One region of the Clostridium sp. CM027 genome, then DNA from elsewhere that is predicted to be linked to it. Evidence: riboswitches for the same ligand, from Rfam matches in the RefSeq annotation. Region 1 holds a riboswitch; each other region holds the start of a gene.

Region 1 (5,108 bases):
AAATCTTATCAAAATTTGCTATTATATCATAAACATAGGTCATTCCTCTAAATTCATTTGAGGGTAATTTCATTTTTTTATACTTTAAAATAGAAGATACAACATTCCATAGTATATTAGAATTTACCCTGCAATTTTTTTCTGGAAATCCAAATAACCAAGTAAGTCTTAAAATCCATAGTTCATCAATAATTCCTTTTAATTCGTTTTCAGCTTCAAGTTTATGTTTCCCATAAATGGTATTTGGAGTTGGAATGTGATTTTCATTATATGGTCCTGATTCGAAATTGCCATTAAAAATTTGTTCAGAACTTAAATATATTAATTTAGATTTTGTTAAACTACAGGCTTTAGCAATGTTAATTGAACCTTTTACATTTATTTCATAAGATAGTTCTGGGTTTCGTTCACACAAACCTGTATCAGCAATAGCAGCGGTATGTATCACGTAATCAGGTTTGAATTTCTGTATAATTTCTAAGGCTTTACTCTCGTCTGTTATATCTAACTCTGCATGTCCTAATGGGATTATTTCGTATTTATCTTTATAATATGTGTAATATCTTGATGCTAAGAAACCATTAGAGCCGGTTAATAATACTTTTTTCATTGAACTCACCTCATTTTTTTTCTTTTTTTTTCTTAATATTATAATATCACATTATTTGAACTGTGACTAAATTTGTGAACTAAGAAAAAAACACCTAAGCTTAATAATAATAATAATAATAATAATAATTATTAAGCTTAGTGCACTTTTAGATTCTTAGTATTGTTCAATAAATAAATGTAAGATGGTGTATATATGAATAAAAAGATTTAGTGTTTTTAGCAACGATTATTATTTAAAAGAATTACTTCTAAAGATTCTATGCTTTTTATAATTATCTTCCCAATTTTTAAGAAATTCTTTTGCGCAAACTTCACCAGAATTATATAACTCCATAATTTTTTTATTCCCAATATTAAAATCTGTGGTTTTAATATCAAGGGTATCGATTTTTACAGTACGCAAGAAATCCATTTCGCTTATATGAATATCATCTTGTGCTTCTAACATAGTCTCAATAATTGAGCTAGTAAAATTTAAGATATTTGTGATTTTATGTTCTCGTATTTCTTTGTTCCCTCCGAGTTTAAAACCGATGGTTGGCCAGAGAGGAACACCATTCACATCAAAAATCCAAACTGGATAATTGCTTAAAACACCACCATCAACAATGAGAGACTTTTTATTAGTCTTTATATTATATAAGTTTACAGGGTGAAAAAAATAGGGGATAGATATGCTCATTCTTATTGCCAAACTTACTTCAAGTTCATCAGGATTTATCCCGTATCCCGCAATATCCTCTGGTAGTATTAGCATCTTTCCACAGCTAATATCAGTTGCTATAATATGCAGTTTGTATTTTCTTTTATACTTATTATTATTTAAAAGAATACCCTTTTCTCCTGGAATAATCAAATCTCCAAAGGTTATTTTTTTCCTATTTGTAAGCTTAAGTTTATGCGATAGAACTTCGTCAATCCAATTTTTTATATAGTCACCTTTATAAATGCCTTTTTTAAAAAGTAGATTGTAAGCATCAGAGAATATAGGCATATTAAAATGACTTTTATCAGCAAATTTTGTGTAGTCTAGATTTAGCATTAATTTTTTTATCTCGTCAGCTGGGTAGCCTACCGCAACTAGTGCAGCTATAATAGATCCGGCAGAGTTTCCTGAAATATTTTTCCATTGATATCCATTATCCTCAAATGTTTTTAAGGCACCTACAAGACCGATGCCCTTAACTCCGCCACCTTCAAACACAATATCTGCAAATCTTCTATTGTTGTATATATTCATATATATCACCCCTTTATGAGTAATATATGAATAAAAATATCTTCATGTCATATATTTAAAAAATAATATTAGTTACACTTTTTTTTGTTAAAAGAATATAATATATTACAACCATTTTATAAAAGAGGCAATGTATGAAAAAGTTAGAAGAATTCACGCCTTGTCAATTAGCCACATTAGCAACAGTAATAGGGATTATAATTGCTGGAAAACTTAATGTTAATCAACAAAATGTAATAGGTAATTTTTTAACGGGTTTGGCGCAGAGTATTTTGATAATTGCAGCTCAGTCTCAAAATCTTGAATCGCAGGATGGCAATCAATCTGGAGATAATGGAAACAGTAATTCTAAGGGCGATAATAAGGATTTACAAAAACAAATAGATGAACTAAAGGAAAATATTAAAAAGTTTGAAGATAATATGGATTGTTAAGAAAAACGCACTGAATAAAAGATGCGTTTTTTATGGTTTGACATTATAAGAATTTTTAGGTAGTATATACGTGTAAAGTAATTTAATATTAAAAACTAGGGGAGTCAATATTTTTGTCTGAGAGGAAACAGTTAAGTTTCGACCCTTATAACCTGAATTGGATAATGCCAGCGGAGGGAAAATATAATTTGCATTTAGGTTAAAATAAGAATATATAAATGGTGCAAAGTTATTCGATTATAGAACCCTTCGCTTAAAAATGAGCAAAGGGTTTATTTTACTTTAACAATATTATAAGGGGGAATTGAAATGTCAGTTGTAAATGTGAGTCTTCAAGTTATACCAGTGGTTGCGGAAGAAAAAATTTACCCAGTAGTAGATAAGGTTATAGAATATATTCAATCTAGTGGAGTGAAATATGAGGTAGGACCAATGGAAACCACTATGGAAGGTGAAATGGATGAGCTTTTAGATATAGTAAAAAAGGCCCAGGAAATTTGTGTAGTTCATGGAGCAAGTAGGGTTGTTTCTATAGTGAAAATCGATTATAAAGCTGAAGGCGTGACTATGAATGAAAAAACATATAAGTATAGAAAATAAACTTATTCCTATAGTTTTTCAATTAATAATTCTTTTTATATGGCAGATAGCTGTAGACAAATGGAAGGTTCCGCAATACATATTGCCTTCGCCAAAAGATATTATTAGTACCTTGGTGAATATAGTTCCAAGCATTACTAAGCATATTTATGCGACTTTATATGAAGCCTTGATTGGATTCGCAATATCAATTTTGATTGCGTTAATTTTAGCCATCTTAATGGATAATGTGAAAATCATTAAAAAATGCATATATCCAATTTTAGTAGTATCTCAAACTGTTCCAATTATTGCGCTAGCACCACTTTTCATAATATGGTTTGGTTTTGGAATATTGCCTAAGATTATTGTAGTAGTGTTAGTGTGCTTTTTCCCTATAGTTGTTAGTTTGATTGATGGATTAGAATCAGTAGACGCGGATATGGTAAACCTTTTAAAGACTATGGGAGCTAGTAAGTTTCAAATTTTCACCATGGTGAAGCTGCCATCCTCTACTGTAAATTTTTTTTCGGGCCTTAGAATAGCAGCAACCTATAGTATTATGGGGGCAGTTATTGGAGAATGGCTTGGAGGAGATAAGGGGCTTGGGGTATATATGATTAGAGCTAAAAATTCATATGCACTTGATAAAGTTTTTGCAGTGATTATAATTATTGTAATATTAAGCATGGGACTATTTGGACTCTTGAATTTATTACAATATTTTTTTACTCCTTGGACTAGAAATAAAGCAGATAACAATGACTAAATTTAAATAGGACATATTATTTTATTTGGAGGTAAAATCATGCTAAAGAAAGTAATTTCATTATTATTAACAGTTTCAATGACTACGGTTTTATTTGTGGGTTGTGCTGCAAAAAAAGAAGATGTAAAGAAGGAAGAAACTTTAAAAAAGGTTACTGTTATTTTAGATTGGATACCAAACACTAATCATACTGGATTATATGTAGCGAAAGATAATGGATATTTTAAAGAAGAAGGACTTGACGTGGAAATTATTCAACCAGCGCAGGGAAGTACTGCAAGTTTAATTGCAGCGGGCAAAGGAGATTTTGGCGTAAGCTATCAAGAAGATGTAACTTATGCTAGAACTGCTAAAGATCCACTTCCAATAAAAGCTATAGCCACTATTATTCAGCATAATACTTCCGGGTTTGCATCGCCTAAGGAAAAAAATATTAAATCTCCTAAGGATTTTGAAGGAAAAACCTATGGCGGATGGGGGTCGCCTTCTGAAAATGCAATTTTAAAGGCGGTTATGGAAAAAGATAATGCGGATTTTTCAAAACTAAAGATGGTAGATGCAGGATCAGAGGATTTCTTTGCTGTAACTAAGAAAAATATTGATATTGAATGGGTATTTTATGGATGGACAGGAATAGAAGCGAAGCTTAAAAATATTCCTATTGACTATATTGATATTGGAAAATTAAATAAAGATTTAGATTATTATACTCCGGTAATTATAGCCAATGAGAACAAATTAAAAGCGGATCCTGAAATGGCAAAGAAATTTTTAAAAGCAGTTACAAAAGGATATGAATACAGCATGGAGAAACCTGAGGAAAGTGCTAAGGTTTTACTGAAAAATGCACCGGAGACAGATGAAGCTCTTGCCGTCGCAAGTCAAAAATATTTAAAGGATCAATATAAAGCTGAAGCTGAAAAATGGGGCGTAATGAAAGAATCGGTTTGGAATAATTACACCAAATTTCTTTTAGATAAAAAGCTTCTAGGAAAAGATATGAAGGCGAGTGAGGCATTTACTAATGAGTACTTACCGAACTAGTAATGAAAAATTAAGAGTAGAAAATATTAAAAAAACTTTTGGAAGTATGAATATAATAAAGGATGTTTCTTTTTATGCAAGAGAGAATGAGTTTATAAGTTTACTAGGACCAAGTGGCAGTGGTAAAAGTACAATTTTTAATATTATATCAGGCCTTTTGCGTAAAGATTCGGGTGAAATTATATTTGACGGAGAAAAATGCTGCGATACTTTTGAAAAAGTAAGTTATATGCATCAAAAGGACCTGCTACTTCCATGGAAAAACATTGTGGATAATACTACACTGTCTCTTATTATAAAAGGAAAATCTAAAAAAGAGGCAAGGGCTCAGGCGCTTAGTCATTTTAAAACATTTGGGCTTGAAGGCTTCGAATATAAATATCCTTTTCAACTTTCAGGAGGTATGAGGCAGAGAGCTGCATTGCTTAGA
Region 2 (5,108 bases), 750 kb from region 1:
AGAAATTTTTTCTTTTATTTCTTTTAAACTTAATACAGAAACTGCACTTGCATCATCTTTAGTAGTTGTAGGAAACATCGCTCCAACACCCACATAATCTGCTCCTTGTTTTTCTGCCCTTTGTGCTTCCTTAAGTGTTGCAGTAGAAACCCCTAGTATCTTATTATCTCCTATTATACTTCTCGCGATAGTCGCTGGCATATCACTTTGACCTATGTGTACCCCCGCTGCATCTATGGCCTGTGCAATATCAATTCTATCGTTTATTATTAGGGGAATCTTATATTTATCTGTAATAATTTTTATTTTCACTGCAATATTATAAAACTCTAAAGTACTTAATCTCTTTTCTCTAAGCTGGACTAATGTAACCCCGCCTTTTATTGCTTCCTCCACCGCTGCAAATATATCTAAATCCACTAACACATCTCTATCTGTAACGAGATAAAGGCTATAATTCACATTATTCTTCATTTATTTTACTCCTTTCCATTATTAGAGCTTCAGATAAACTGTAAATAGCATCTAGCATTTTCACTTTAAATGTTCCTGATCCTTCGCTATTTTTATCTAAGCTTTCATAAGCTGTTTCTCCTGCAATACCCATTGAAACAATTCCTGCGAGTGCTGCTATTAAATTATTATCTCCAGCGCCTAAATAACAACCAATAACGGAAGTACACATACATCCTGTACCTGTAACCCTAGACATTATTTTATGACCGTTAGATGCGGTGTAAAGAGTCTTACCATCTGATATAATGTCTACAGCACCTGTTATAACTACTACCGTATTAAATTTAACAGCAAAATTCCTTGCCATTTCTTTCTCTCTTGTAAATTCATTACTATCTACAGAAAAACTCTCACTAGCATCTACACCTCTTGTTATAGTTTTAATACCATAAATTGTTTTTATTTCAGATAAATTCCCTCTAATAACTGCTAATTTCACTTCATTTATAATTCTTTTGCAAGTTTCTGTTCTATAAGTTGTTGCACCTACTCCGACAGGATCTAAGATAACAGGTATGTTTAATTCATTTGCCATCTTTCCTGCCTCAATCATAGCCTCTATAATTACACTATTTAATGTTCCTATATTTATAACAAGTGAAGATGCAAGTGATACCATCTCGCGAACTTCATGAATATCCTCCGCCATAACCGGTGACCCACCTATTGCTAGTGTAATATTGGCACAATCATTAACGGTAACATAATTTGTTATTTGGTGCACCAATGGGGTTTTTTCTCTTAAATTGTTTAGTAATTTAATTATTTTCTTATTAATTTCCATTTTGACATCATCCTCCAAATTATTGTTTATATAAATCCTGTAATAATCATAACGGGCATTGTAGCTCCAAGTAATAAATAACGTTTTATAAAGTAATATCTACTGCTATAAATATGATACATACTAATACATTATTTACTCCCCTTAAACTTTGTGTTATTAAGTTTACAGAACTCGCTGCTAAAAATCCAGTTTTTCACTATCCTTAATCATTTGCCATCCCTGCTTTTTTATATAATTCGTAGAAATGATTTGTAGGTCCCACCCCATGCCCAATATCTAAAGAATGCTTTATAGCAGTTGTTATATACTGCTTTGAATTTTTTATTGAATCCTTCATGCTATAGCCAAGCGCCAAATTTGCAGCTATGGCTGAAGACAAAGTACATCCAGTTCCATGAGTATTTTTTGTATTTATTCTCTCAGACGTAAAATGTGTAATTTCACTTCCATCATAAAACACATCTACGGCTTCCCCCTGCATATGTCCTCCCTTTAAAAGCACATTTTTGCATCCTAGCTTGTACATTTCTTTTGCTGCACTTTCCATATCTACTACTGTTTCAATGCTCGTAATATCTGAATTTACTTCTTTTAAAATTTCTTCAGCCTCAGGGACATTAGGTGTAATAATTGACGCTAGTGGAATTAATTTTTTAACCAAAGCCGTTTTTGACTCTGGCTTTAACAGTGAATAACCGCTTTTTGAGATCATTACGGGATCGAGTACTACGTTTTTAGGCTTGTATTGTTTTAATTTCTCACTTATCACATCAATAGTTGAGATCACAGAAACCATACCAATTTTAACCGCATCTACAACTATGTCTGTAAAAATAGCATCAATTTGTGCCTTGATGATTTCTTCGCCCAAGTCTTGCACTGCAAAAACCCCCATAGTATTTTGTGCTGTTATCGCTGTAATTACACTCATCCCGTATACGCCACTCGCACTTAAGCTTTTTAAATCTGCCTGTACACCTGCTCCTCCTGAGCTGTCAGAACCTGCTATAGTTAAAACTTTTTTCATATCAATTCCCTCCTAAAATAATTGTTTTTTAAATGTTAAATCATCACCTGCGGCACTATTCATCCATTTTATTTATAAAACAAAAAACACAAACCCATAGGATTCGTGTTTAAATTATCTTGATATATAAAAATATATACATATATAATACACCAATAAACAACTTCCTACGCTGGCATTATCCAGATCAGGTTATAGGGTCAAAGAATTAAAGTTCTTTCTCTCAGTTGGCCTATCCAACTCCCCTGTGTTAGGTTATTCTTTTATATTTCATATGTTAATAATAGCATAACAAATTATTATTAACAATTAATATTTCGTTACTACTATTCAAGTTTTATGCCTGATCTTTTAACAGCTATATGCCATCCATGAAGTAATTCTTTTCTTTTTTCTTCTGTCATACTAGGTTTGAAACTTCTTGATATTGCCCAATGCTTTGCTACTTCATCTTTGCTCTTCCAATATCCTACTGCTAGCCCTGCAAGATAAGCCGCACCGAGTGCTGTAGTTTCAGTAACCTCTGGTCTGTCTACTTGAACGTTTAAAATATCAGATTGAAACTGCATTAAGAAATTGTTATTGCAAGCTCCTCCATCTACTTTAAGTTCTGTAAGTATAATTCCAGAATCTTCTTGCATTGCTTTTAAAACATCATGTGTTTGGTAAGCAAGCGCTTCGAGAGTTGCTCTTATTAAATGTTCTTTCTTTGCTCCTCTTGTAAGACCTACAATTGTTCCTCTTGCATAAGGATCCCAATACGGTGCTCCAAGTCCAACAAAAGCCGGAACTACATATACTCCATTTGTATCTTCTACCGCATTAGCATATTCTTCGCAATCAGCAGCATTGTCAATCATGCGTAGCTCATCTCTTAACCATTGTATAGCTGCTCCAGCTATAAATACACTACCCTCAAGAGCATACTCTACTTTTCCATCTATTCCCCAAGCAATCGTTGTAAGTAATCCCTGTTTAGATTGAATTGCTTTGTCTCCTGTATTCATAAGCATGAAGCAGCCTGTCCCATATGTGTTTTTAGCTGTTCCTGGTGAATAGCAAGTTTGTCCAAATAATGCCGCTTGTTGGTCTCCAGCCGCTCCAGCAATTGGAATTTCCCCTCCAAACAATGAAATATCGGTGTTGCCATATACACAACTTGAAGGTTTTACTTCTGGGAGCATTGATTTTGGTATGTTCAATGTTTCTAAAATTTCGTCATCCCATGTAAGTTCATGAATATTAAATAGCATTGTTCTTGAAGCATTAGAATAGTCTGTTACATATGTTTTTCCTTTTGTTAAATTCCAAATTAACCAAGTATCTATATTGCCAAACAATAAATTTCCTGCTTCAGCTTCTGCTCTAGCGCCTTCTACATTGTCCAATATCCATTTTATTTTTGTTCCAGAAAAATAAGCGTCTAAAATCAATCCCGTTTTAGCTCTAACAATTTTATCAAATCCTTTTTGTGTTAATTCATCACAAGTCTCTGCAGTTCTTCTACATTGCCATACAATTGCATTGTATACCGGAACTCCCGTTCGTCTATCCCAAACTACAGTAGTTTCTCTTTGATTTGTAATACCTATTGCTGCTATATCAGACGCCGTAGCATTAACTTCAGCCATCGCTTCTGTTGCAACGCTAATTTGACTTGACCATATCTCCATTGGGTCATGTTCTACCCACCCTCCTTTTGGGAAAATCTGAGTAAATTCTTTTTGAGCGGACGTTACAATAAGTCCCTTTTCATTGAATAGTATACACCTTGAACTGGTTGTACCTTGATCAAGTGCCATTATATATTTAGCCATTTTAGCAAAACTCCTTTTTGAAATTAGTCTTATTGAATCGTTTACACATTGATAAAGAAAAAAATACGTTAATATATCATTATATTTAGTATAACTGATTATTATATTTATTGCAATATAACTTATAAACTTCACAATTTAGATTTATTTTTTAAATATCACATCGCCGCTGCTACGATATATAATAAGATCTTAAAATTTTTACAATCTTAAAATTTCAAGTAAAAATTCTCAATATTTTCATCTATATTTTAAGATAAAATGGGTAAACTATATACTGTACTTGATTAGTGTAATTTTTATATTAGAAGGGAGAGATACTTATGAATAACAATTTAGAAGAAACAAAAGAATTAAATAAACAATCAGCAGCTAATGGAGGTTCAAGCTCTTACTCAAATGCTGGTATGTCTAGTAGCACTAGTGCTTCCACTCTACAAGAAACAATTCAATTAAATAATGAATCAGCTTCAAATAAAGGTACTAGTGGTGTTTCAAATTCTGCTATGTCAAATATGTCTAGCAGCACTAGTGACTCTACTTTAGCAGAAACAAAACAATTAAATAGTCAATCAAGTGCTGGTATGTCTAATATGAGTAGTAGCAATAGTGATGCTGCTTTAGAAGAGACAAAAAAGCTAAATAATCAATCCTATGCAAATAAAGGTACTAGTTCAAAATAAACTTTTATTTATATGTTCTTTAGATTCCATTTAATAATTTTTCGATGATATGATACTTTTTAAAGGAAGCCATTTAATTAAATGGCTTCCTTTAATATTTATTTTATTGTTATAATAACCTATTCTTCTATATAAGTAATATTACCATCAAAAATGTAATTCAAAGAAGTTTTTGTACCTTCTAGTGCATACATCATTTTTTCAATTACCACTTGTTCTTCTTTGCTAGTTGTTATAGAAAGTTTATCTACTTCATTAACTTCAGACTTTAGTTCAAA
Region 3 (5,108 bases), 1.1 Mb from region 1:
ATGGGAAAAGATCAAGGGCACCTTGTGAATACTGTTATTTTTCAAGTGCCTACAGATAAAGGGAAAGGGATATTAGTAACTACCACATATCATGGCAATTTTATGATAGGACCTAATGCAGAAGAAGTGAGTAATGGAGATGATGTGTCAACTACCGCTGAAACTTTAAAAGATGTCATTATGGCGGCTAGAAAGTCCATACCTGATTTTAATGTGAGAGGCGCATTAACTACTTTTTCAGGGATAAGAGCTAGTAGCAGTACGGGGGATTTTATCATTGAGGAAAGCAGAGTTAAAAGATTTATTAATGTGGCTGGGATAGATTCTCCGGGGCTTACATCATCGCCAGCAATTGCTGAGATGGTGGTAGAAATACTTAAGAATTCAGGAATGAATCTTGTGAAGAATAATAATTTTAATCCTTATAGAAAAGGAATAATAGTAAAAAAAGATAATAGTTTTGATGGAGAAGTTAATCATGAAGATAAATCAAAAAATATTATATGCAGATGTGAGCAGGTTACAGAGGCAGAGATTATAGATGCGCTTCATAGAAATATACCAATTAACTCTATAGATGCGATTAAAAGACGTACAAGAGCAGGAATGGGAACTTGCCAAGGGAATTTTTGTAAACCTAGAGTTAAGGCTATTATAGCAAGAGAACTGAATATTTGCGAAGATAAAGTGAACGTGCGAGGCAAAAGTGATTCTAAACCGCCTGTTAGAGCGGAAATAAATTTGATTAGGAAATTTGAATCTTAGCAAAGGATGATAAAGTAACAAACTACAACCTTAAATATTATTATTTACAATTATCAATTGATATGCTAAAATTATTTATTATATCAAGACTCTGATTCTATTTATGATGATTTATGGAGGAGCTCAATGACAAAAGGACAAATTGAAGCGAAATTAAGCGAAGCAATTAGTAAATTTGAGATTGAACACATGGGTAGAGGCCCAGAAAAAATTCGGACAATCATATTTCAAGATTTAATTATAGTAAGACTTAAAGGATTTTTAAGTAAATCAGAAAAAAGCTTGGCTCAAAGCAAGGAAGGCGTCGATTTAATTAAAAGACTGAATATTGCTTTGTTTGAGAATGCAAGAGAAAATTTGGAAGAAACTATAAAATCTATAATTGATGTTAATATAGTAAGTACTTATTCTGATGTGAGTACCAAAACAGGTGAAAAAATTATAGCTATAATTGTAGACCAAGATATTGAAGAACGATTAATAAAATAATCATGGAAGACGCACTGAAGGGTCAATGACCAGTCAAGGGGTAAGCCAATAACTATAACTCTGAGTGAGGAGTTTTTGTTATTGGCTTTTTTATTGATTTTAATTTTAAAGGAGTATTATAAAAAACGAAGGGGATGATAATATGAAATTTAAGCAAAGGTGGATATATGTGATTTTGGGAATTATAATTATGATGTGCTTAGGCACTGTATACTCATGGAGTGTTTTTAGGATTCCAATTGAAAAGGCTTTTAATATAGGATCTACTCAAAGTGGCTTTCCTTACATGGTTTCTTTAGCAGCTTATTCATTTTTTATGTTTATAACTGGAAAATATTTAGAGAAATACAGTCCAAGAATGGTTATTTCTATGGGTGCACTTCTTGTAGCATTAGGATGGATATTATCTGCATATGCACCAAATATATATATTTTAACTATAACATATGGGGTAATAATTGGCGCTGGCGTAGGCATAGCATATGGAGCTCCGATGACGGTAGTAGCAAAATGGTTTCCAGAAAAAAAAGGCTTAGTAGTAGGCATTGTATTAATAGGATTTGGGTTGTCACCACTTATAACAGCTCCACTTGCAAGAAATTTAATAGAAAGTTATGGAATAACAAAAGCTTTCCTAATATTAGGTGTATCTTTTGGGGTAATAATACCTTTGCTTTCGTATCCATTTAGATATCCGTCTGATGTGGAAAGTAAAAGTCTTGAAACAACTGCAAGCACAAAAATTCATATGAATGGTACGAATACTGCTAAAATGATTAAATCAAAAAACTTTAAAGGGTTATATGTAAATTTTATGATTGGATCAATGATTGGACTAATGTTAATTGGAATGACAAGTAACGTTGGTGTAGAACTCATTAAGCTATCCCCAAAAACAGTAGCTTTATTAATGATCGTATTTGCAGTTTTTAATGGAATAGGTAGACCTATATTTGGCTTGATTACGGATAAGTACTCGTCTAAAACCGCCATGCTAATTTCTTACGCACTAATTATTATCGCAGCATTATTAATGCTAGTGGCAAATGAAGGCAGTTTAGTATTATTTAGTATAGCGTTTTCGATATTTTGGTTTAATCTTGGAGGATGGTTAGCTATAGCGCCTACTTCAACTCTTGATATGTATGGAACGAAACATTATAGTGAGAATTATGGTGTTGTGTTTACGGCATATGGTATAGGAGCCATTATCGGGGTGTTGGCTTCTGGACTTCTAATGGATATCCTTGCGAATTATAATTATATTTTTTATTTTATAATTGGTTTATGTATTATGGGTATTCTTTCATCTAAAAGAATGATTAAAACGTAATCTAACAGAATTGCCCATTTTAGTGGGCTAGAGTTAAGAGATGATTGATAGTAATTTCTAAGTTATTATATTTAATGCTACGTAATATTAATATTACGTAGCATTAAATATAATACAGTAAACTTCATGATGAACAGAATAATGTATTAGTATAACTTTTGGTTGAAGAAAAACGTGAAGTAGGTAGTAGATATATTTCGAGTTAATTTAGAGCTTTGGTTATAGCTAACTTTGATAATCGTTTTAAAGGTAGAAGCCCAATAATTACACAGGTAATAATGGTTTCCACACTTAGGTATGAACCGTTATATAAAAGGGAGTATAAATAAACAGAGGTTCCTTTTGGAGCATAGCTTCCGAAGAACACTACTCCAGAAATAAAATGGCATGTAAATCTAGCTAGCATTGCTACGACTACGCCAATAAGTATGACCTTAGTATTACGTGATCTAAAGTAACCAACTATTCCAATGGCCATAAAAGGAAGCGGATAATCAAATAGTACTTGCACTGGATGGAGTGCGAAGGGTGCTACTAAAAAATTAATAATTCCAAATAAAAAACCTGTTAAAAACCCAACTTCAGGACCATAAAATAAGGATATAAGTATGATTGGAACCATGCTCCCAGCAGTAATGCTACCACCTTGTGGTAATTTTATAATTGTAATAAACTGCAATACAGTAGATAATGCAAGAGATATACCAACTAAAGTTATCATCTGCGTAGTAAATTTAATTTTCCTAACTTTCAAAACTGCATAGATTAATAACAAAACTCCTAATAGTGCAAAAAGAGCAATGGGGGTTTTTGTAATTTCAGCGATTCTTTCGGTAAAAGTCATTTTTATAGCCTCCATGTATTGTGCTACAGAAGTATTATGGCAAAAACAAAAAAACTATATTCAAAAAAGGAATATAGTTAATATACTTATACATCATAACCGCTTTCCTCCGCTGGTATTATCCAGATCAGGTATAAGGGTCAATGAATTAAATATTCATATCTCAGCCATTAGGCACCCCTAGCACATATATTATTATTATAATTTAATTATATAGAAGTATATTATATTTTACAACCTGTTTTAGATATTTATGAATTAAAAGAAAATAATAAAATAAAGAAAATACCGGAAAAGATTGATTTTATAATCTGGATGGTATAAAGTTAATAAATGTAAGGTGATCAATTTAGCATTAGGGTTACAAAATACTCAGGGAATTTATTATTAAGGGGTTTTGTATTAGATGATGAAGATTAAAAAATAATATGTGTTTCCGAAAAAATACATACAAGGAGGTTATTATGAGAAAAAAAATAATTTTAATATTTACACTCGTTATTTTAATGTCTCTTTCGGGGTGTTCAAGATCGAAGACTGCTACAATAAAAAAAACTGCCCCAGTTAAACCAGCAACTGCAGTTGAACCCGTTAAACCGGCTGAACCCGCTCAAACCTCTTCGATACCCGCTTTTGACAAGACTGCTGTTATGAAGGCTTCAGGAAAGAGTGTTCCAGTTTTAATGTACCATTCAATTGACTACGAAAAAGATAATCCTATTCGTCTTCCTGTTAAAAGATTTGAGGAGCAACTAAAATATTTAAAAGATAATGGTTATTATACTATTACACTTACAAATTTATATGAATATCTTATTAAGGATATACCAATACCTGAAAAATCCATAGTTCTTACTTTTGATGATGGTTATGAAGATAATTATACGGATATGTTCCCTGTTTTGAAAAAGTATAATTTTAAAGCAACAATTTTTGTTATTACTGGTAGTATTGATAAAAGTCCTAACTATATGACTTCGAAACAGCTTGTGGAAATGGAAAAATATGGAGTGGAAATAGGGAGTCATACCGTAAAGCATGAAAATTTAAAAGAGATGCCTAAGGATAAGCAACTAGAAACTTTAGTTAAATCTAAAAAAGATTTGGAAAAAATATTAAATAAACAAATAAAATTCTTTTCCTACCCTTATGGTGGATACAGCAAAACTTCAATTGAGGCTGTACGAGAAGCAGGGTATACAATGGCTTTTAGTACTGACGGCAGATGGTCTTCCAAAGAGGATGGTATACTTTCCTTACATAGGGTATATATAAGTTCATTCCATGACATGGAAGAATTTAAGAAACGTATTTCTAATACAGATTAAATTTTAATAAAGTTCAATATTTAGAGTTGGGTCCCTAAGTTACTAGGGGCCCAACTTTTATATGTATTATTCTAGGTACACCAAATTGTAAGGTGTCTCCTGATAAACATAATAATTTAACCAGTTTAAAAAAAGCAAACTTGAGTGACCTCTCCATTTTACGATAGGTATTTTTAATGGATCGTCTTTTGGATAATAATTTTTGGGGACATTTATATTTAAGCCGTTTGCTATATCCCTGTCATATTCATTTTTTAATGTTAATGGATCATACTCTGAATGCCCGGTTATAAAAATTTGTCTTCCCTTTTTTGCTGATACAATGTAAATGCCTGATTCCTCAGATTCT

Evidence for each region. Region 1 has a riboswitch for thiamine pyrophosphate ahead of KTC92_RS04475 (thiamine-binding protein). Riboswitches for the same ligand answer to the same signal wherever they lie in the genome.
Region 2: it holds a riboswitch for thiamine pyrophosphate, as region 1 does, so the genes downstream of both, thiD (bifunctional hydroxymethylpyrimidine kinase/phosphomethylpyrimidine kinase) here and KTC92_RS04475 (thiamine-binding protein) in region 1, are expected to answer to the same signal.
Region 3: it holds a riboswitch for thiamine pyrophosphate, as region 1 does, so the genes downstream of both, thiT (energy-coupled thiamine transporter ThiT) here and KTC92_RS04475 (thiamine-binding protein) in region 1, are expected to answer to the same signal.

Annotation. Positions count from the first base shown of each region.
Region 1 covers NZ_CP077725.1:905,752-910,859, reverse strand. The annotation lists gene KTC92_RS04490 (sugar nucleotide-binding protein) at 1-610, opposite strand, end outside; gene KTC92_RS04485 (patatin-like phospholipase family protein) at 842-1,852, opposite strand; gene KTC92_RS04480 (hypothetical protein) at 1,987-2,286, shown strand; TPP riboswitch at 2,374-2,483, shown strand; gene KTC92_RS04475 (thiamine-binding protein) at 2,596-2,886, shown strand; gene KTC92_RS04470 (ABC transporter permease) at 2,858-3,634, shown strand; gene KTC92_RS04465 (ABC transporter substrate-binding protein) at 3,671-4,678, shown strand; gene KTC92_RS04460 (ABC transporter ATP-binding protein) at 4,659-5,108, shown strand, end outside.
Region 2 covers NZ_CP077725.1:1,656,108-1,661,215, forward strand. The annotation lists gene thiE (thiamine phosphate synthase) at 1-474, opposite strand, end outside; gene thiM (hydroxyethylthiazole kinase) at 464-1,300, opposite strand; gene thiD (bifunctional hydroxymethylpyrimidine kinase/phosphomethylpyrimidine kinase) at 1,506-2,330, opposite strand; TPP riboswitch at 2,477-2,587, opposite strand; gene glpK (glycerol kinase GlpK) at 2,657-4,147, opposite strand; gene KTC92_RS07945 (hypothetical protein) at 4,471-4,830, shown strand; gene KTC92_RS07950 (hypothetical protein) at 4,950-5,108, opposite strand, start outside.
Region 3 covers NZ_CP077725.1:2,003,957-2,009,064, reverse strand. The annotation lists gene KTC92_RS09480 (NAD(P)/FAD-dependent oxidoreductase) at 1-765, shown strand, start outside; gene KTC92_RS09475 (DUF2294 domain-containing protein) at 892-1,254, shown strand; gene KTC92_RS09470 (OFA family MFS transporter) at 1,397-2,587, shown strand; gene thiT (energy-coupled thiamine transporter ThiT) at 2,790-3,431, opposite strand; TPP riboswitch at 3,519-3,623, opposite strand; gene KTC92_RS09460 (polysaccharide deacetylase family protein) at 3,896-4,759, shown strand; gene metA (homoserine O-succinyltransferase) at 4,826-5,108, opposite strand, start outside.